DNA from 2 places in the Streptomyces sp. 147326 genome. Region 2 is predicted to be linked to the other one. Evidence: riboswitches for the same ligand, from Rfam matches in the RefSeq annotation. Region 2 holds a riboswitch; the other holds the start of a gene.
The links. A riboswitch is a leader RNA that binds a small molecule or an ion and turns the genes downstream of it on or off. The one in region 2 is predicted to bind glycine.

Region 1: it holds a riboswitch for glycine, as region 2 does, so the genes downstream of both, gcvP (aminomethyl-transferring glycine dehydrogenase) here and gcvT (glycine cleavage system aminomethyltransferase GcvT) in region 2, are expected to answer to the same signal.

What each region holds. Positions count from the first base shown of each region.
Region 1 is NZ_CP134201.1:7,207,462-7,217,264, reverse strand. Features, by position in the region: gene gcvP (aminomethyl-transferring glycine dehydrogenase) at 1-2,593, opposite strand, end outside; glycine riboswitch at 2,790-2,888, opposite strand; gene RIU97_RS33150 (PRC-barrel domain-containing protein) at 3,002-3,367, shown strand; gene RIU97_RS33145 (DNA polymerase IV) at 3,429-4,934, opposite strand; gene RIU97_RS33140 (MerR family transcriptional regulator) at 4,979-5,617, opposite strand; gene RIU97_RS33135 (bifunctional nuclease family protein) at 5,807-6,280, opposite strand; gene RIU97_RS33130 (MerR family transcriptional regulator) at 6,344-7,105, opposite strand; gene RIU97_RS33125 (FHA domain-containing protein) at 7,176-8,120, opposite strand; gene RIU97_RS33120 (DUF881 domain-containing protein) at 8,206-9,060, opposite strand; gene RIU97_RS33115 (small basic family protein) at 9,066-9,398, opposite strand; gene RIU97_RS33110 (DUF881 domain-containing protein) at 9,395-9,803, opposite strand, start outside.
Region 2 is NZ_CP134201.1:2,928,737-2,938,539, forward strand. Features, by position in the region: gene RIU97_RS12695 (ABC transporter ATP-binding protein) at 1-794, opposite strand, end outside; gene RIU97_RS12700 (ABC transporter permease) at 923-1,930, opposite strand; gene RIU97_RS12705 (ABC transporter substrate-binding protein) at 2,072-3,769, opposite strand; gene RIU97_RS12710 (ABC transporter permease) at 3,901-4,899, opposite strand; gene RIU97_RS12715 (enhanced serine sensitivity protein SseB C-terminal domain-containing protein) at 5,334-6,074, opposite strand; gene RIU97_RS12720 (enhanced serine sensitivity protein SseB) at 6,131-6,865, opposite strand; gene RIU97_RS12725 (AAA family ATPase) at 7,017-7,685, opposite strand; glycine riboswitch at 7,892-7,995, shown strand; gene gcvT (glycine cleavage system aminomethyltransferase GcvT) at 8,136-9,251, shown strand; gene gcvH (glycine cleavage system protein GcvH) at 9,353-9,733, shown strand; gene glyA (serine hydroxymethyltransferase) at 9,749-9,803, shown strand, end outside.

The DNA of each region.
Region 1 (9,803 bases), 4.3 Mb from region 2:
CCTCGGACTCCGTCGGCTCGATCATCAGCGTGCCGGCGACCGGGAAGGACATCGTCGGGGCGTGGAAGCCGTAGTCGATCAGACGCTTGGCGATGTCGTCCACGCTCACGCCCGTGGACTTCGACAGCGGGCGCAGGTCGATGATGCACTCGTGCGCGACCAGGTTCCCCGGGCCGGTGTAGAGCACCGGGTAGTGCGGCTCCAGGCGCTTGGCGATGTAGTTGGCACCGAGCACCGCCACCTGGGTGGCGCGCTTGAGGCCCTCACCGCCCATCAGGCGCACGTACGACCAGGAGATCGGCAGGATGCCGGCCGAGCCCCACGGGGCGGCCGAGATCGGGCCGACGCCCGTCTCCGGGCCGGCGGTCGGCTGGAGCGGGTGGTTCGGCAGGTACGGGGCCAGGTGCGCCCGGACACCGACCGGGCCGACGCCCGGACCGCCGCCGCCGTGCGGGATGCAGAAGGTCTTGTGCAGGTTCAGGTGCGAGACGTCGCCCCCGAAGTGACCCGGCTTGGCGAGGCCCACCAGGGCGTTCAGGTTGGCTCCGTCGACGTAGACCTGGCCGCCGGCCTCGTGCACCTGGGCGCAGATGTCGGCGACGTGCTCCTCGAACACACCGTGCGTGGAGGGGTACGTGATCATCAGCACGGCGAGCTCGTCGCGGTACTGCTCGATCTTGGCGCGCAGGTCGGCCGCGTCCACCTCGCCGTCGTCGGCGGTCTTGACGACGACGACCTTCATGCCGGCCATCACGGCGCTGGCGGCGTTGGTGCCGTGCGCGGAGGACGGGATGAGGCAGATGGTGCGCTGCTCGTCGCCGTTCGCGCGGTGGTAGGCGCGGACGGCCAGCAGGCCGGCGAGCTCACCCTGGGAGCCGGCGTTGGGCTGGATGGACACCTTGTCGTAGCCGGTGACCTCGCAGAGACGTTCCTCCAGCTCGGTGATGAGCGTGAGGTAGCCCTCGGCCTGCTCCACCGGGGCGAAGGGGTGCAGCTGGCCGAATTCGGGCCAGGTGACCGGCTCCATCTCGGTGGTCGCGTTGAGCTTCATGGTGCAGGAGCCCAGCGGGATCATGCCGCGGTCCAGCGCGTAGTCCTTGTCCGAGAGCTTGCGCAGGTAGCGCAGCATCGCGGTCTCGGAGCGGTGCTGGTGGAAGACCGGGTGCGTCAGGTAGTCGTCCGAGCGCAGCAGGCCCTCGGGCAGGGTGTCGTCCGTGCTCTCGTCAAGCGCCTCGATGTCCGCGGTAACACCGAAGGCGGCCCAGACGGCCTCGACGTCGGCGCGCAGGGTGGTCTCGTCGCAGGCGACGGAGACGTGGTCGGCGTCGACCGGGTGCAGGTTGATGCCACCCTCGCGGGCGGCGGCGACGACCTCGGCCGCGCGGCCCGGAACACGGGCGGTGACCGTGTCGAAGTACGAGCCGTGCACGATCTCGACCCCGCCGGCCGACAGGCCCGCGGCGATCAGGGCCGCGTAGCGGTGGGTCCGGCGGGCGATCGTCCGCAGGCCGTCCGGGCCGTGGTAGACGGCGTACATGGCGGCCATGACGGCGAGCAGCACCTGCGCGGTACAGATGTTGCTGGTGGCCTTCTCGCGGCGGATGTGCTGCTCGCGGGTCTGCAGCGCCAGGCGGTACGCCCTGTTGCCGTCCGCGTCCACCGAGACGCCGACGAGTCGGCCGGGCAGCGAACGGGCGTGCTTGTCCTGGACGGCCATGTAGCCGGCGTGCGGTCCGCCGAAGCCCATCGGGACGCCGAAGCGCTGGGTGGTGCCGACGGCGATGTCCGCGCCCAGCGCGCCCGGGGAGGTCAGCAAGGTCAGCGCGAGCAGGTCGGCGGCGACGGCGACGATGGCGCCGAGCTCGTGCGCCTGGTCGATGACCGGCTTGATGTCACGGACGGCGCCGGAGGCGCCCGGGTACTGGATCAGCACGCCGTAGACACCGCGCTCGGCGACCTCGGCCGGGATGCCCTCGGACAGGTCGGCGACGACGACCTCGATGCCGATCGGCTCGGCGCGGGTCTCGATCACGGCGATGGTCTGCGGCAGCGCGTCGGCGTCCACGAGGAAGACGTTGCCCTTGGCCTTGCCCACGCGGCGGGCCAGCGTCATGGCCTCGGCGGCCGCGGTGCCCTCGTCGAGGAGGGAGGCGCCCGAGGTCGGCAGCCCGGTGAGCTCGGCGACGACGGTCTGGAAGTTCAGGAGGGCTTCGAGGCGGCCCTGCGAGATCTCCGGCTGGTACGGCGTGTACGCCGTGTACCAGGCCGGGTTCTCCATGACGTTGCGGAGGATCACCGGGGGCGTGAAGGTCCCGTAGTAGCCGAGACCGATCATGGAGGAGAGGACCTGGTTGCGGTCGGCGAGCGAGCGCAGCTCGGCGAGCACCTCTGCCTCGGTCCGCGCCTCGGGCAGGTCGAGCGCCTCGGCGGTCTTGATCACATCCGGTACCGCGGCGGCGGTCAGTTCGTCCAGGGAGCCGTAGCCCACATGGGCGAGCATCTTCGCCTGCGCCTCGGCATCCGGGCCGATGTGGCGCTGTTCGAAGGGGATGCCTCGCTCCAGCTGGGAGAGCGGAATGCGGTTGGCGGTCATGTACGGAGGCCTCCTGGTCGTACGACCTGCGAGGGGCACCACGGCGCGGGCACCCGGACGGCCTCCCCCTCTGTCATCTGCACCTGAGAGTTTCACCGGAGTCACGGGGGTCACCCGCGCCCTCCGGCTTTCACCGTCGGTGAGGAGTGGGACCGGCACTGCGCGCCCGGTACCCGCCCCTGCTTTCCAGAGTGGCCTCGTCCGTGCGGTACGTATGCCTGAGAGATTCCGGGGAGGATTTGCTCCTTCGGCGCCTCCGTCTTGCTCACTCGGAGGACTCTCCCGCACAGGGTCGACAGCCATCACCCAGCCTACCAGCGAGGTTCTGGGGCCTCCCCCGAGTGGCCTCCGCTGCCGTTATGCACTTCTGTAGTCATTACGGAGGAGTTGCGACCATTTGGAGGGACCGTGCAGACCGACATCGATCCGCGCAGCCTGATCGGCCGCAAGGCGTTCGACCGCAATGGCACCAAGATCGGCACCGTGGACGAGGTCTACCTCGACGATGCCACGGGCGTCCCGGAATGGGCGGCCGTCCGTACGGGCCTGTTCAGCCGGGACGCCTTCGTCCCGCTGGAGCCGAGCGAGATGGTGGGCGACACCCTGCGGGTGCCCTTCGAGCGCTCCCTCATCAGGGACGCCCCCGACTTCGGCGTCGGCCGCCACCTCTCCCCCGAACAGGAGCTGCAGCTCTACCACCACTACGGCCTGGACACGACCCTGCCGGCGGACGTCCAGCGCGACTTCGGCCGCCTGGCGAGCGACGAGGGCTGAGCGCCCCCGGGGCCAAGGGCCAGGGAACGGGCCGTGCGATACCCCGCCTCCGGCTCCCGGGTCATGCCGGGCCGGCGGCTCCCGGCTCCCCGTCCCCCACCAGCGGCAGCGGATCGGACGGCTCCAGCTCGGGGTCGTCCACCCGGAAGGTCCGCACCCGGCCGGGCTCCGATCCGGGCTGCTCGAACCGTACGGTCACCCGCCCGACCCCGCTGCCCTGCACCCACCCGGGCCCGTACACCGCGTGCCGTACGTCGCTCCCGGCCGGCCAGCGCCGCTCGGGAGCCGGCTCAGGCGCCCCGGGCGGCTCGGCGGCCACCGGGGCCCCGGCAGCCACAGAAGCCCCCACAGGCGCGGCAGCAGCTCCGGTCTCGCCGCTCCCGCCGACGACGACCGTCCCGGCCTCCTCACCCGTCGTGCCCGTCCCACTGGTCCCGTCCGTCCTGCCGGTCCCACTGGTCCCGCCGGTCCCGCCCGCCCCGTCCGGCTCAGCGGCGAGCGACTGTGCGAACAGGTCCTCCTGCGTGTAGTCCGCGAGCCCCGTCACCCCCACCCCCAGCAGTCGCACCCCTCCCGTGGTGTCCACGCCCTCCAGCAGCCGCCCCGCGGCCTCCCGCACCACCGCGGGGTCGTCCGTGGGCCCGCGCAGCGTCTCGGACCGCGTCAGCGTGGAGAAGTCGTACCGCCGCACCTTCAGCACGATCGTCCGCCCCGAGTGCCCCGAGCCCCTCAGCCGCTGCACACACCGGTCGGCGAGCCGCTGCACCTCGTTCCGGATCCGTACGCGGTCGTGCAGGTCCACGTCGAAGGTGCCCTCGACCGACACCGACTTCGCGTCCCGTTCCGCGACCACCGGCCGGTCGTCCAGCCCCAGCGCCATCCGGTACAGGCCGACGCCGTGCGCCCGCCCGAGCATCCGGACCAGCTCGTCCTCCCCGGCCTCGGCCAGCTCCCCCACCGTGGTGATCCCGGCGCGGCGCAGGTGCTCCCCCGTGGCCGGTCCCACTCCGGGCAGCGTCCGTACGGACATCGGCGCGAGCAGCTCGCGCTCGGTTCCCGGCTCGATCAGCAGCAGCCCGGCCGGCTTGGCCTCCTCGGACGCCACCTTGGCCAGCATCTTCGACCCTGCGAGCCCCACCGACCCGCTGAGCCCCGTGGCAGCCCTGATGTCGGCCCGCAGCCGCTCCCCCGCCGACCGGGCGGTCCACGAGTCGAAGGCCACCCCGCCCGCCTCCAGGTCCACGAAGGCCTCGTCAAGGCTGAGCGGCTCCACGAGCGGCGACAGCTCCCGCAGCAGGGCCATCACCACGTCGCTGACCTGCCGGTAGACACTGAAGCGCGGGATCAGGTAGGCGCCGTTCGGGCAGAGCCGCCGCGCCTGCGCCGTCGGCATCGCGGAGTGCACCCCGAAGCGCCTGGCCTCGTACGACGCCGTGGCGACGACCCCACGGGGCCCCAGCCCGCCGACGATGACGGCCTTGCCCCGCAGACTGGGCTTCGACGCCTGCTCCACGGAGGCGTAGAAGGCGTCCATGTCCAGATGCAGGATGGTCGGCGCGGCTCTCACAGCACCGATGCTGCCCTACGCCACTGACATTTCTCCGGCCCGGATCAGACGGCCCGGTTGCGGCGGGCGGCCAGCTCGTCCGTCGGGTTCTGCCCGACCAGGGTCTCGCCGGTGTCCACCCGCTCCCCGTGCAGCTGCGAGAGCGCGCTCTCGACATCGCGCCACACCACGCCCACGGCGATGCCGAAGACGCCCTGCCCGCCCTGGAGCAGGCTCACGACCTGGTCCGGCGAGGTGCACTCGTACACGGTGGCGCCGTCGCTCATCAGCGTCATCCGTTCGAGGTCCGAGAACCCGCGGTCACGCAGGTGCTGGACCGCCGCACGGATGTTCTGCAGCGCCACCCCGGTGTCCAGGAAGCGCTTGACGATCTTGAGGACCACGACGTCGCGGAAGCTGTAGAGCCGCTGGGTGCCGGATCCGTACGCGGGGCGCACACTCGGCTCCACCAGCCCGGTCCGCGCCCAGTAGTCCAGCTGCCGGTACGTGATGCCGGCCGCGGCACACGCCGTCGGCCCGCGGTATCCGATCTGCTCGGGCGCCGGGTCACCGCTCACCGGTCCGACCGGCGTCGACTCCGGCTGACGGCGCGCGGACCCGACCGCGCCACCGTGCAGCGGGTACGGCCCAGCGTCACTCCGTACGGGGGTGCCCCCGGTCGTACCGTCGCCCGTGATCCTCACGCCGACCCTCCGTCCTTGACCTGCCACCTTGAAGGTAGGCAGTCACCCGGGGTGCGTCAACGATCGCCACACTCGGCACGCCGAGTGATAATCACCCTGAGAGTGGTTTCCCGTATCCCGTTATGGGGAAAGGCTAATCGAATGGGCTGAAAGTTCCCCGCGAATCACGCGGGCGACGCGGCCCACGCCTCACTGCGGGCCGGTGCCGAAGTCCTCGGGCGAGATCTGGTCGAGGAACTCGCGGAACTTCTCCACCTCGTCCTCCTGCTCGTCCGGAATGGCGATTCCGGCGTCGTCCAGCACGCCGTCACTGCCGTAGATCGGCGTCCCCGTCCGCAGGGCCAGCGCTATGGCATCGGAAGGCCGCGCGCTCACCTCGACCCCGCTGGCGAAGACGAGCTCCGCGTAGAAGACGCCCTCCCGCAGATCCGTGATCCGGACCTCGGTGAGCTCCTCGCCGATCGCCTCCAGCACGTCCTTGAACAGGTCGTGCGTCAGCGGCCGGGCAGGGGCCATCCCCTGCTGCGCGAAGGCAATGGCGGTCGCCTCCCCTGGACCGATCCAGATGGGGAGGTACCGGTCGCCTCCCACTTCACGCAGGAGCACGATCGGTTGGTTGGAGGGCATTTCCACCCGGACACCCACAACGTCGAGCTCGTTCACACAGCAACCCTAGGACCTGCCCGGCAGGTTTGGGTAGTCGGGGCTCCACTCCGACCAGCGCGGTCACCGCAACCGGACTCCCAGAGCGGTCTGTACGAGGGCCTCGTGGAGCCGTACGGACAGCCCGGCAAGCTCCTTCAGCGTGGCCTCCGCATGGGCTCTGGTCTGTGGGTTGCGGTGCCGGCGCAGCGGTGCCACGACCTGCTCCACCAGGCCCGCCTCACGGTCGGCGGCGGCCTTCATCGCGCGCAGGTGCCGCGGCTCCAGTCCGAAGCGCCCCAGATCGGCCACGAGGCGGGCCACCGTGACCGCCTCGGCGTCGAAACCACCGCCCGGCGCCTCGGCCAGCAGCCCGTACGACTCCCACTCGGTCAGCTGGACCTCGTCCACCTCGGCGGCGGCGATCAGCTCCGCCCGGCCCACCCGGGCCACGGCGGGCCGCTCCCGCCCGACCTCGCCGTACACGGCCGCCGGGCCGGCGGGACCGTCGGAGTCCCCGTGCGCGGTGGGTGCCGGGATGCGGATCTGCTCACCGCGGGCGAGCGCGTCGAGCTGCTCGCGGATGACCTTCAGCGGCAGGTAGTGGTCCCGCTGCAGACGCAGGATGCGGGCGAGGCGCTCCACGTCCTCGGTGCTGAACTTGCGGTATCCCGAAGGGGTGCGCCGGGGTTCGACGAGCCCCTCCGCCTCCAGAAAACGGATCTTCGAGATGGTGACTTCGGGGAACTCGTCACGCAGCGTGGTGAGCACCGTGCCGATGCTCACCAGCCGCCCGGCCGAGCCGGTGGTGCCGTTCCCGGCACCCCCTGTCGGGTTGCGCAGCATGGGACCTTCCCTGGGAAGCCCCGGACGCAGTCCGGGGGTGGGGGTCCCCCCGGACGGAGTCCGGAAGGGGTCAGATGCCCCGCAGGCTCGCGTAGAAGACCAGCCGGTACTTGCCGATCTGCACCTCGTCGCCGTTGTGCAGCGCGACGGAGTCGATCGGTTCCCGGTTCACGTACGTGCCGTTGAGGCTGCCCACGTCGGAGACGGTGAAGCCGCCGTCCTGGCCCCGGCGGAAGTCGACATGGCGCCGGGAGACGGTGACGTCGTCCAGGAAGATGTCGCTCTGCGGGTGCCGGCCGGCCGTGGTCAGCTCGCCGTCCAGCAGGAAGCGGCTACCGGAGTTGGGACCGCGCCGCACGATGAGCAGAGCGGAACCGGGGGGCAGCGCTTCCACCGCGGCCTGGGCCTCGGGGGACAGCGAGGACGACACGTGCGTTTGTCCCGACACCTCGGCCTCGTAGGCCTCCAGGCCCGAGATCGAGATGGTGGACGTGGTCTCCGAGGCACGCTCCGGCGTCAGACCCGGCCGCAGCGGCGCCCCGCAGTTGGAGCAGAACCGGCTGGCCGCATCGCTGCGGTGTCCGCACCTGCTGCAAATCTGCTCGGCCGACATGGACGGCTCCTCGCGCCGCGGCTGCCCCGCGGAGGCATTGGTGGCGTACGGGTCGGGGGCAAACCCTCCACCCGCAGTTGAGGTTGATGGTTCACCGAAACCTATGCCTCCGGTACCGGCAGGGTCAACGGACGACGCGCCGTGGCCGCCCGAAACATCACCCGGGCCGGCAACCTCGTCGCGGAAGAGCGGCCGGTCGCCCTGCCCTTCCACGTCCCCGCGCCCCGCGCGGTGCCGTGCCGCACCGCCGTCCTCGCGGTTCTTCTTGCCGAACAACTTCTCAAACAACTTCACGGGCGATTCCCCTTGACCGAAACAGACCCGCCCGTGGGGCAGGACGAACTCCGAATGCAGACACCTGCCGACCCGGACATACTCACAACGTCCGTAACCACCAGACAGTTTCCACCACGCACCGCGACTTCAGTGCGCCGACCCCCCGCAGGCATCCGCCCGCGTGAGCCGCTCCACCCTCCACTCCAGTTCCTCACGATGACGACCGAGCGTAGTCAGGCTGCTTCGCAGCCCGCAAGGCATCCACAACGATCTTCGCCGACCGTGTGACGGCAACGGTCGCCTGCTCCTTCTCCAGCGTCTGGACGACACCACCGGGGATGTTGAGCGCGGGCTCCAGATCCTGGGGCTTGCCGATCACCCTGAACTCGTAGGGTTGTGTGATCTTCTTACCGTCGATCGCGACCCCGCCGTTCTCGTCGGAGAAGTACGAGCCGGCCACGATGCGCACACCGTTGATCTGGATCGCCTCGGCCCCGGCCGCCCGCAGCTCCTGAAGGGTGTCCAGCAGCTGGTCGGACTGCACCTGGCCCGTGGGATCGGTGATCTTCAGCGTGATGCCCGGCCCCTGCGCTGCCACCGTACCGGCCAGGATCCCGAGCTGACGCTCCTTCTCCACGGTCTGCTTGCGGGCCTCCTCGGCCTGGTTGGAGCTGCTCTCCAGCTCCCTGCGCTGATCCTCCAGCGCCTGCTTCTCCTCTTCCAGGCGCTTGGTGCGCCCGTCGAGCTCGTCCAGGATCCGTACGAGGTCCTCCTGGCGCGCCCCGCGCAGCGCGCTGGAGTCGCTGTTCGACCGGACCTGGATGGCCAGCCCCAGCCCCAGGACGAACAGCAGCAGTGCGACGATCAGTTGGGCCCGGCTCACCCGCGGCGGCCACAGCCCGGCCGCGAGCCGCTGCCGGCCGGTCTCCTCGGGCTGAGCGGCGGACTGCACGGGCTCCGGCGCGGGCTCCGGCGCAGGCTGCTGCACGGGCTGCGCCGGTACGTCCTTCGGCGGCTGCCCTGCGGGCCCCGCGCCCGACTCCTCGGGACTGTCGTTCGTACTCATCGGCCTCACGCCCGGAACACGTGCCGGCGGATGGCCGCGGCGTTGGAGAAGATGCGGATGCCGAGGACCACGACCACACCCGTGGACAGCTGCGAGCCGACGCCGAGCTTGTCACCGAGGAAGACGATCAGGGCCGCCACCACCACGTTCGACAGGAACGACACCACGAAGACCTTGTCGACGAAGATCCCGTCCAGCATCGCGCGCAGACCGCCGAACACCGCGTCCAGCGCCGCCACCACGGCGATCGGCAGATAAGGCTCCACCACGGCCGGTACCTCGGGCCGGACCAGAAGTCCGACCACCACTCCGGCCAAGAGGCCCAGTACCGCGATCACGATGCACCCTTCTGCTGCTCTACCGGTGTAGCTGTACGTACGGTCAGACTCGACGCGGCCGGCAGCCGCACCTCGTCCGCGGCGGACAGGGTGTAGCGGATCCCGTAGCTTTCCTGCAGCACGTGCAGGTACTGGCCGTCCGCGGAGTCCTGGAAGGCCGTGCCGAGCCGCTTCTTGTCCCCCACCGCCAGCACCTCGTACGGCGGCACCAGCGGCCTGTTGTCGACCAGTATCGCGTCACCCGCGGCCCTGATCGCCGACAGCTCCGTGAGCCGCTGCCCGTTGATGGAGACGGCCTCCGCCCCGGACTGCCACAGCCCGTTGACGATCTTCTGCATGTCGCGGTCGCGGAGCCGGCCGGTGTCCGAGAAACCGGCGCTCTCACGCGGTTTGCCACCGCCTCCG
Region 2 (9,803 bases):
AGCCGCTCGGTCTGGTCGCGGTCGATGCGGGGCATCGAGCCGAGCAGGCCCCAGGTGTACGGGTGCCGGGGCTCGTAGAAGACCTTCTCGGCGGAGCCGCGCTCCACGCACCGGCCGCCGTACATCACGAGGATGTCGTCGGCCATCTCGGCCACCACGCCGAGGTCGTGGGTGATCATGATGACCGCGGAGCCGAACTCCTTCTGCAGGTCCCGGATGAGGTCGAGGATCTGCGCCTGGACGGTGACGTCGAGGGCGGTCGTCGGCTCGTCCGCGATGAGCAGCTCGGGGTTGTTCACCAGCGACATCGCGATCATGGCGCGCTGGCGCATGCCGCCCGAGAACTCGTGCGGGTAGTTGTCCACCCGCTTGTCGGGCTCGGGGATGCCGACGCGGTCCAGCATCTCGACCGCACGGGCGCGGGCGGTCTTCTTGCTCACCTGGTGGTGGACCCGGTAGGCCTCCACGATCTGGGAGCCGATGGTGTAGTAGGGGTGCAGCGCGCTGAGCGGATCCTGGAAGATCATCGCCATCTCCCGGCCGCGCAGCCGGCGCACCTCCTCCGGGTCGGCGGAGAGCAGCTCATTGCCGTTGAGCCAGATCTCTCCCGAGAGGGAGGCGCTGGAGCGGCCGCCGTTGCCGACGCGGTGCAGGCCCATGAGGGCCAGGGAGGTGACGGACTTGCCGGAGCCCGACTCGCCCACGATGCCGAGGGTCTTGCCCTTCTCCAGTTGGAAGGAGAGTCCGTCGACCGACTTCACCAGGCCGTCGTCCGTGGGGAAGTGGACCCGCAGGTCGCGGACGTCGAGGAAGGTCCCGGGCGCGCCGGCGGCCGACGCGGTGCCGGTGCTCGTTCCTGTGCCGGTTTCGGTGCCGGTTTCGGTGCCCTGACCGGCACCGCTGACGGGCTTCGTCGGGTCGGTCACGACAGCCTCACCCTCGGGTCGATGATGGCGTAGACGAGGTCGACCACCAGGTTGCAGAACACGATGAAGAACGCGGCGAACAGGGTCACGCCGAGGATCTTCGGGAGGTCGTTGACCGCGATCGCCTGATAGGCGTACTCGCCGACCCCGTGGTACGAGAAGACGGTCTCGGTGACGATGGCGCCGCCGAGGAGGAGCCCGAAGTCCATGCCGAAGATGGTGATGATCGGCGTCAGCGCGGACCGCAGTCCGTGCCGGGTCACCACCACGCGCTCGCGCAGGCCCTTGGCACGGGCCGTCCGGATGTAGTCCTCGCTCATCGTCTCCAGCATTCCGGCCCGGGTGAGACGGGCGTAGAGCGCCGAGTAGAGGAAGGCGAGGGTGCACCAGGGCAGGACGAGCGCCTGGAACCAGCCGGCCGGGTCGTCGGAGAAGTCGACGTACACGTTGGTGAAGATCGGCCAGTTGAAGACGAACAGCGCCAGCGACAGGACGCCGGTGAAGAACATGGGCAGCGAGACGCCGGCCAGCGCCACGCCCATGGCCACGCGGTCGAAGAGCGAGCCCGGTCGCAGGGCGGAGATGACTCCGGTGGTCACGCCGGTGACCAGCCAGACGACGGCCGCGCCGAAGGCGAGGGAGGCCGTGATCGGCAGGCGCTCCACCATCTGGGGCCAGACCTCGACGTGGTCCTTGAAGGAGTAGCCGAGGCAGGGCGCGTGGCACTGCGAGGGCTGCGGGCCGAAGTTGAACTCGCGGCCGACGAATATCCCCTTCAGGAACTCCCAGAACTGCTGGTGCAGGGGCTGGTCGAGGCCAAGGTTCTGCTTGACCGCGGCGATCGACTCCGGTGAGGGATTCTTGCCGATGTACTGGGTGGCGAGCGAGTCGACGGTTCCGCCGGCCAGCCTGGGCAGCAGGAAGAAAATCGCAAAGGTGATCGCGCTGACGACGAGCAGCAGGGCCACCGCGGCGATCATCCGCCGGACGATGTACACAAACACGAGGGTCGGCTTCGGCGTCCGCCGGCCCGTACGGCCCCCCGGTCGGGGGAGCCGCACGAGCCGGCGTGCACTGCTGCCTTCACCTGCCTTCCACGGTTCTGGCAGATCGGGCTGAAAGGTCGGGCCTTACTGGGTTCGGACTTACTTCAGGCCGACGTTGAGGTAGTCGTACTGGCCGCTCCAGGCCGGGTTCGACACCGCGTTGGTGATCTTCGGCGAGCGGTAGTGCAGCACCTTGAAGTAGGTCAGCGGCACGATGACCGCCTCGTCCATGACCTTCTTGTCGATGTCGCCGTAGACCTTCTCCCGCGCGGCGGGGTCGGTGTTGGCGATGTTGTCGTTGAGCATCTTGTTGATCTCGGGGTTGTTCAGCTGCGACAGGTTGGTGTTGCCCGTCTTGCCGATCGCGTCACCGTGGACCACCTGCTGGAGGAAACCGAAGCCGGTCGGCCAGTCGGCACCCCACTGCATCATCATGAGGCCGATCTTGTTGTCCTCGGTGAACTTCGGGACACCCGCGTAGTCACTGAAGTACTTGCCGGCCGGGTACTGCTGGATCTTGACGGTGATCCCGACCTTCTTCAGCGAGGCCTGGATCGCGGTGGCCATGTCGACCTCACCGGCACGGTCGTTGCGGGCCGTGATGGTGGTCTCGAAGCCGTTCGGCTGGCCGCAGGCGGTCAGCAGTTCCTTGGACTTGGCCTCGTCACCCTTGTTGTCCGGGGTCTTGTAGGTGTCGAAGTCCACGTGGCCCGGGATGTCCGTCGGCAGCACCGTGCTGGCGACGGCGCCGCGGACCGGTCCGCCGAACGCGGTCTGCACCGAGACCTTGTCCACCGCGTACTGGACGGCCTTGCGGCACTCGGCCTTGTCGAAGGGCGCCACCTTGGTGTTGATCGCCATGTAGACCAGGCGACCGCCCTGCGCGTTGTCGGTGTTCGGGTCCTTCGAGCTCAGCAGCTCCGACTGGGTCTGCTGGGCGACGCCGTTGCCGACGATGTCGATGTGCGAGTTGCCGGCCTTCAGGTTGGAGTCGATCGTCTCCTGGTTGACCTTCAGCTTGACGACGATCTTGTCCGGCAGCTGCTTGCGGAGCGGGTCGTTGCCGGCGTCCCAGTTGGGGTTGCGGACCAGGACGGCCTGCTTGTCCTGCTCGTAGCTCTCGAACATGTACGAGCCGGAGGACATGATGTGCTTGACGTAGTCCGCGCCGTCGTCCTTGGCCTTCGGCACCGGGGCCGACTGCGGGTTGGCGAGGAGGTAGTCGAACTCCGCGAAGGGCTGCTTGAGCTTGAAGACGATGGTGTGGTCGTCCGGGGTCTCGATGGACTTCAGACCCTCGTCGCTCTTGTCCTTGTACGGGCCTTCGTACTTCGGCTCGTTGTCCTTGAGGTACTGGGCCAGGTAGCTCGGGCCGTTGGAGTGGACGTCACGGGCGAAGTTGCTGCGCTCGACGCCGTACTTGACGTCCTTCGAGGTGACCTCGGTGCCGTCGCTGTACTTCACGCCCTTGCGGAGCTTGTACGTCCAGGTGGCGCCGCCGTCGCTCGGGACGCCCAGGGACTCGGCGAGGTCCGGCACGACCTTGTTGCCCTCGGCGCCCGGAGCGGGGGCGAAGGTGGTCAGCGGACGCGCGTACAGGCGGCTGAAGTTGAAGACGAAGCCGTAGTACGTGTTGCCCGGGTCGAACGAGTCGGGCGTGTCGGACGCCTCGTAGATGAGCGTCCCGCCCTTCTTGTCCGAGGCGTTGACGACACCCGTGACGGCTGCGTTGGCGGCGGAACCCTTGCCGTCACCCTCGCCCGTCTTGTCCCCGCCGCTGCACGCGGAGGCGCCCATGGCGATGCTGATGGCGGCCACGAGCACCGCAGCTGATCTCGACCTGCTTTTCATGGTGGAGTTAAGCCCCCTGATTCAGAGTGGAGTGGTGATGGGGTGGGCGGTGGCCCGGCCGCGCCCGAGGAAACGGTTCAGCGGCGGCTCTTGGGGTCCAGGGCGTCCCGCAGACCGTCGCCGAGCAGGTTGAAGGCGAGCACAGTGATGAAGATCGCCAGGCCCGGCACGACCATGTACATCGGGTCGACCTTGTAGTACCTGACGGCCTCGCTCAGCATTCCGCCCCAGGAAGCCTGCGGGGGCTGGATACCGACGCCCAGGAAGCTCAGGGACGCCTCGAAAAGGATGTTGGTGGGGATGAGCAGGGTCGCGTAGACGAGGATCGGCGCCACCAGGTTCGGGAGCAGTTCCTTGAAGACGATGAACGGGCCCCGCGCGCCCAGGGAGCGTGCCGCGTCGACGAACTCCCGTTCGCGCAGCGACAGTGTCTGCCCGCGCACGATGCGCCCGATGTAGGGCCAGCCGAAGAAGCCGATCACGAACACCAGCACGCTGATGTGGAGCGGCAGCCCCTCCAGTCCGAACGCCCCGCCCTGCAGCGCGGCCGAGATGGAGATCGCGAACAGCAGCAGCGGGAAGGCGAGGAAGGTGTCCATCATCCGGCTGATGACGGTGTCGGCCCAGCCGCCGTAATAGCCGGCGACGACGCCCAGCACCGAGCCGATGACCACGGACAGCAGCGTCGAGCCGAAGGCCACGAGCAGCGACACCCAGGAGCCCTCCAGGATGCGGGTGGCGATGTCACGGCCGAACTTCGGCTCCACGCCCAGCGGGTGGGACCAGCTGATGCCGCCGAAGGAGCCGATGGGGGTCGCGAGCGACGGGTCGATCAGGTCCTGGTGCAGGGCGTCGGGGTCGAGGCCGAAGATCGCCTGGATCGGCTGCGAGAGAACGGCCAGCACGACCAGGAAGAGGACGACGATCCCGCCGGCCATCGCGACCCGGTCCCGCTTGAGGCGGGTCCATGCGATCCGGCCGAGCGAGCGGCCCTCAATCGCCCCTTGCTTCGCCCCGTCCGGGCTGGCGCCGGGTTGGGGCCGCGCAGGCCCGCTGGTCTCGGTAGGTGCCGTCATCGTGGTGGGGACCCCTCTCGGCCGGCTGGTGGCCGGCCCCTGCCAGCCGCTGTGACGGCCTGGTTCACTTCGTGGCGCGGTTGTCGCTGGTTGCCGGCGGTTCGTCGCTACGGATACTGCTCGCGAAATGCGGATGAAGAGTGGGCACCCGCTGGTTGGGCCCTCTCAGTGGGGGGAGTCTTCAACGGTCTCTCGATCACCCGCCAGACCCGACGGGGATGTGATGCGCAACCGTGATGTGACGTGTCGACTTCCGTTATCCGAACGGCGCACCCGCCTCAGCGGTTCAAGAGCTCACGTTCGGCGCGGAACGGACATCCGTCTCAACTGCCTTTTCGTGCACGGATCTTGGGTCTATTCAGCGGATATGCCGAAGGCCGCACCAATGGGTCCGGTGCGGCCTTCGAGGGGGATGTCTCGATATGTGCGGGGGATCAGTACGCCGGCGCCTGGCCCTCGCGGTCGTAGAAGGGGCGGGTCTGCGCGCGCAGCCACATCGCCACCGGGTCGTGCTCGTCCGCCAGCGCGACCGTGCACACCGGGACGCCCTCGGGGACCACCCCGACGGACTGCCGCATCATCTCCCGTACGGATTCCAGCGCGGGCGCGGAGGCGTCGTACAGGTCGAGCCCGACCGCGAGGTACGGGGACCCGAGCGCGGGCTGCACCCAGGCGCGGCGCAGCGACCGGACGGCGGGCGTGCGGTGCGCGTGCTGGGTCAGCAGCCCGTAGAACTGCGGAAGCTCGATGGCGGGCTCGGCGAGCCGCAGCGGGCCGGCCGGCATCCGGTCCAGGCCGGTCGCGATCCGGCGCAGGTCGGCCCAGGGCACGCCGAGGCCGCCGCCCTGGGCGTGCGGGTTGAGCCACAGGCCCCAGCGGTCCGGGTAGAGCGCGCGGGCGATGTCGCGCCCGGTGACCACCTCGTAGCCCCGGTTCCAGCCGCTGGCGGCCAGCTCCTGCGGGGAGGTGACGCAGGGCGCGTACCCGAGGCCCTCGACCTCCATGCCGCCGTACTGGGCGTCCGGGGAACCCGGCTGCCCCTGCCACAGCAGCATCCAGAGCCGGCCCTCGGACAGGGCATGCAGGAGCGACTCGTAGCTCTCATAGCGCCCGGGAGTCACCTGGCGCATCATGTGCTCGACCTGCCCGGCCGCGGCCGTGCCTGACGCACTCACCCGGTACCCCTCTTCGTCCGCCCGTCGTCCACGCGTGCCCCTCAGCTTAAGCGGCCCTACGGGACGTAGAAGGGGCGTACGCGCTCACGAATCCAGTCCGTGACCGGGTCCTGGGCGGCGTCCAGGAGGATCAACTGCACGGGCCACGGCGGCGGGACGCGGGTCAGGGCCCGCCCGAGGGCCTCCATCGGGGCCTCGCGCATCTCGGGTTCCCATCCCACCAGGCGGACACCGATGAACAGCTCCGGATCCCCGCCCTCGATGCTGGCGAGGCAGCGGTGCGCGGCCGCGACCACGCCGGTGGCCCGGAACTCCTCGGTGGCGGCGGCCAGGAAGTCCACCGGGTCCTCCTGCCAGTCGGGCTCGTAGAGCCGGACGCGGCCGCCGGTGGAGGGGCCGTCGAGGGGGGTCCGGCCGGTACGGCAGAGCTCCGCGACGGCGGGCGGGGGCAGCGGGACGCCGACGGCGCCGTCGGGATTCAGCGCGATGCCGAGCTGCGGGGGCAGGCCGCGGGCGAACTCCACGGCCGGGGCCACGGCGAAGCCCATGCCGGGGCCGACGCAGGCGAGGAACTGGGCCTCGGAGGTGTAGACGGGGACGTACGCCGCCCCGCCGATGTCCATCGTGGGCAGGGTGAGGTCGGCCGAGTCCGGGCCACCGCCGCCGGGCAGGGGGACCCACACCTGGCTGCGCCCGAGCACCTCCAGGATCCGTCCGCCGGCGTCCGGGTGCCCGAGCGCCGCCCCGAGCACCTGCTCCAGCTCATTCCCCGGCCAGCCGCTGCCCTGCATGTGCCCCTGCCTTTGCCTGATCCCGCGCGTGTCGCCCCGCAGGGTACCGGCCCCGTGCGCCGCACCGCCGCCGGGGCTGCATATTCCAGCCCCACCGGCGTTTGAGGAGCGGGTCCGGGCAGAGCCCGGCAGCGGCGGCGCGCCCGGCGGGTCAGGCGTGGAACGCGATCCGGGTCACCGTCGCGGCGGAGGCACGGTCCAGCAGGGTGACCGAGGCGCAGCCGTGCGGGGGGCGGCCGGCCTCGGCTTCGCGCAGGAGGCGGCCCACCGCGCCGCGGTGGCGGGCGAAGGCGTAGGCGGACACCCGCCGCCCCCGTGCGGCCTGCCCGGAGAGGGCCTCCGCGGGGCTGCTGTCGAGGAGGAGCAGGTGCAGCGCCCGCCCCCGGCGCCGCGCGGCCGCCGCGAGCAGGCCGCGCACCCAGCTCTGCGTACCGCAGTCGTGGACGACCACGGAGGCTCCGGAGCGCAGGAGCCGCCACAGCCCCCAGTAGTGCGCGGCGCGCACCAGCGGCCGGTACACGGCGTACGGCAGCGCCGCCGGCATCCGCCGCTCCCAGCGCTCACGGGTGTCCTGGGAATCGACGGCCCCGCCCTCGGCCGCCGCCCGCTTGATCAGCGTGCTCTTGCCGCCGCCGGGCAGGCCGGACACCACGACGATGTCCCCGTCCGCGAAGGCGAGCCGCTGCGGGCCGTGGACCGCGGGGCCGCGCAGGTCGCGTACGGAACGGATGCCGGGGCCCGCCGCACGCTCGCGCTCGTGGTCCCGCCCGCGCGGGCCGCGCTGCGCCGGCACCGCGTCCACGGTTCCCGTCGTCGTCACCACTCCGAATCTCCGCACAGTGTTCGCCTCCCCCGAATCGGGTCGCCAGGACCCTTGCCCACTGAGTGTAAAGAGACGGTAATCCGGCAGCCCCGGTTCCGGTCCGCCCACTCGGGGTACCGTACGAACTTTCGGACCCCTCCGCCCGATCACGGGCATGGCGTGCAATGATGTGCGCCATCTGGACCAACTGCATACCGGCCGCTTGAATCCGCGCGGGAGAGTCCCGGCACGCCGCAAGGCCGTGCGCGGGCGCCGAAGGAGCAAGATCCTCCCTTGAATCTCTCAGGCCCCGTACCGCGTGGATGAGGCAGATCTGAAAAGCGAGCTGCTCGACAGCTCCACCCAAGGTGCAAGCCGAGGAACTCTCGGCGAACCTCTCAGGTTCCGATGACAGATGGGGAGGACCCTCCTCGTCATGTCATGCCCTGGGACTCGGGAGCCACACCCATGAGCACTGCCCCCCGTCTGACCGCCCTCGACGCGCTGCACCGCTCGCTCGGTGCGACCATGACCGACTTCGCGGGCTGGGACATGCCGCTGCGGTACGCCAGCGAGCGCGACGAGCACAACGCCGTACGCACCAAGGCCGGCCTGTTCGACCTGTCGCACATGGGCGAGATCACGCTGACCGGCCCGGAGGCCGTCAAGGCCCTCGACTACGCGCTGGTCGGCAACATCTCCACCGTCGGCGTCGGCCGCGCCCGCTACACGCACATCTGCCAGGAGGACGGCGGGATCGTCGACGACCTGATCGTCTACCGCCTCGGCGAGACCGAGTTCATGGTCGTCGCCAACGCCTCCAACGCCCAGGTCGTCCTCGACGCCCTGACCGAGCGCGCCGCCGGCTTCGACACCGAGGTCCGCGACGACCGCGACGCGTACGCGCTGCTCGCGGTGCAGGGCCCGGAATCCCCCGGCATCCTGAAGTCCCTGACGGACGCCGATCTGGACGGCCTCAAGTACTACGCCGGTCTGCCGGGCACGGTCGCGGGCGTGCCCGCGCTGATCGCGCGTACGGGCTACACCGGCGAGGACGGCTTCGAGCTGTTCGTCGCCCCCGAGCACGCCGTGGAGCTGTGGCAGGCGCTGACCAAGGCGGGCGAGGGCGTCGGCCTGGTGCCGGCCGGCCTGTCCTGCCGCGACACCCTGCGCCTGGAAGCGGGCATGCCGCTGTACGGGCACGAGCTGACCACCTCCCTGACCCCCTTCGACGCGGGGCTGGGCCGGGTCGTGAAGTTCGAGAAGGAGGGGGACTTCGTCGGCCGCGCCGCGCTGGAGGCCGCCGCCGAGCGCGCCGCCACCAACCCGCCGCGCAAGCTGGTCGGCCTGATCGCCGAGGGCCGCCGCGTCCCGCGCGCCGGTTTCCCGGTCGTCGCCGACGGTCAGGTCATCGGCGAGGTCACCTCCGGCGCCCCGTCCCCGACGCTGGGCAAGCCGCTCGCGATGGCGTACGTGGACGCGGCGCACGCCGCGCCCGGCACGTCCGGCGTCGGCGTCGACATTCGCGGTACGCATGAGCCGTACGAGGTCGTGGCGCTGCCGTTCTACAAGCGGCAGAAGTAGCTCCACGCACCACGTCCGCCGTCCGGAAACCCGTACGGCGCCGTCTCAGTACCCAAGACCACAGTTCGTATCCACTCCCCCGCATCCAGGAGAATCAGGTCATGAGCAACCCCGAGAAGCTGCGTTACACCAAGGAGCACGAGTGGCTGTCGGACGCCGTGGACGGCGTCGCGACGGTCGGCATCACGGAGTTCGCGGCCAACGCGCTCGGTGACGTCGTCTACGCCCAGCTCCCCGAGGTCGGCGAGACCGTGACCGAGGGCGAGACCTGTGGCGAGCTGGAGTCGACGAAGTCGGTCAGCGACCTGTACTCCCCCGTCTCCGGCGAGATCGTCGAGTTCAACCAGGACGTCGTGGACGACCCGGCGCTCGTGAACACGGCCCCGTTCGAGGGCGGCTGGCTGTTCAAGGTGCGCCTCTCGGAGGAGCCGAAGGACACCCTGTCCTTCGAGGAGTACACCCAGCTCACCGCCGGTAACTGACCCCAGGGGACCCTGATGTCTGTACTGAACACCCCTCTCCACGAGCTCGACCCGGACGTCGCCGCCGCCG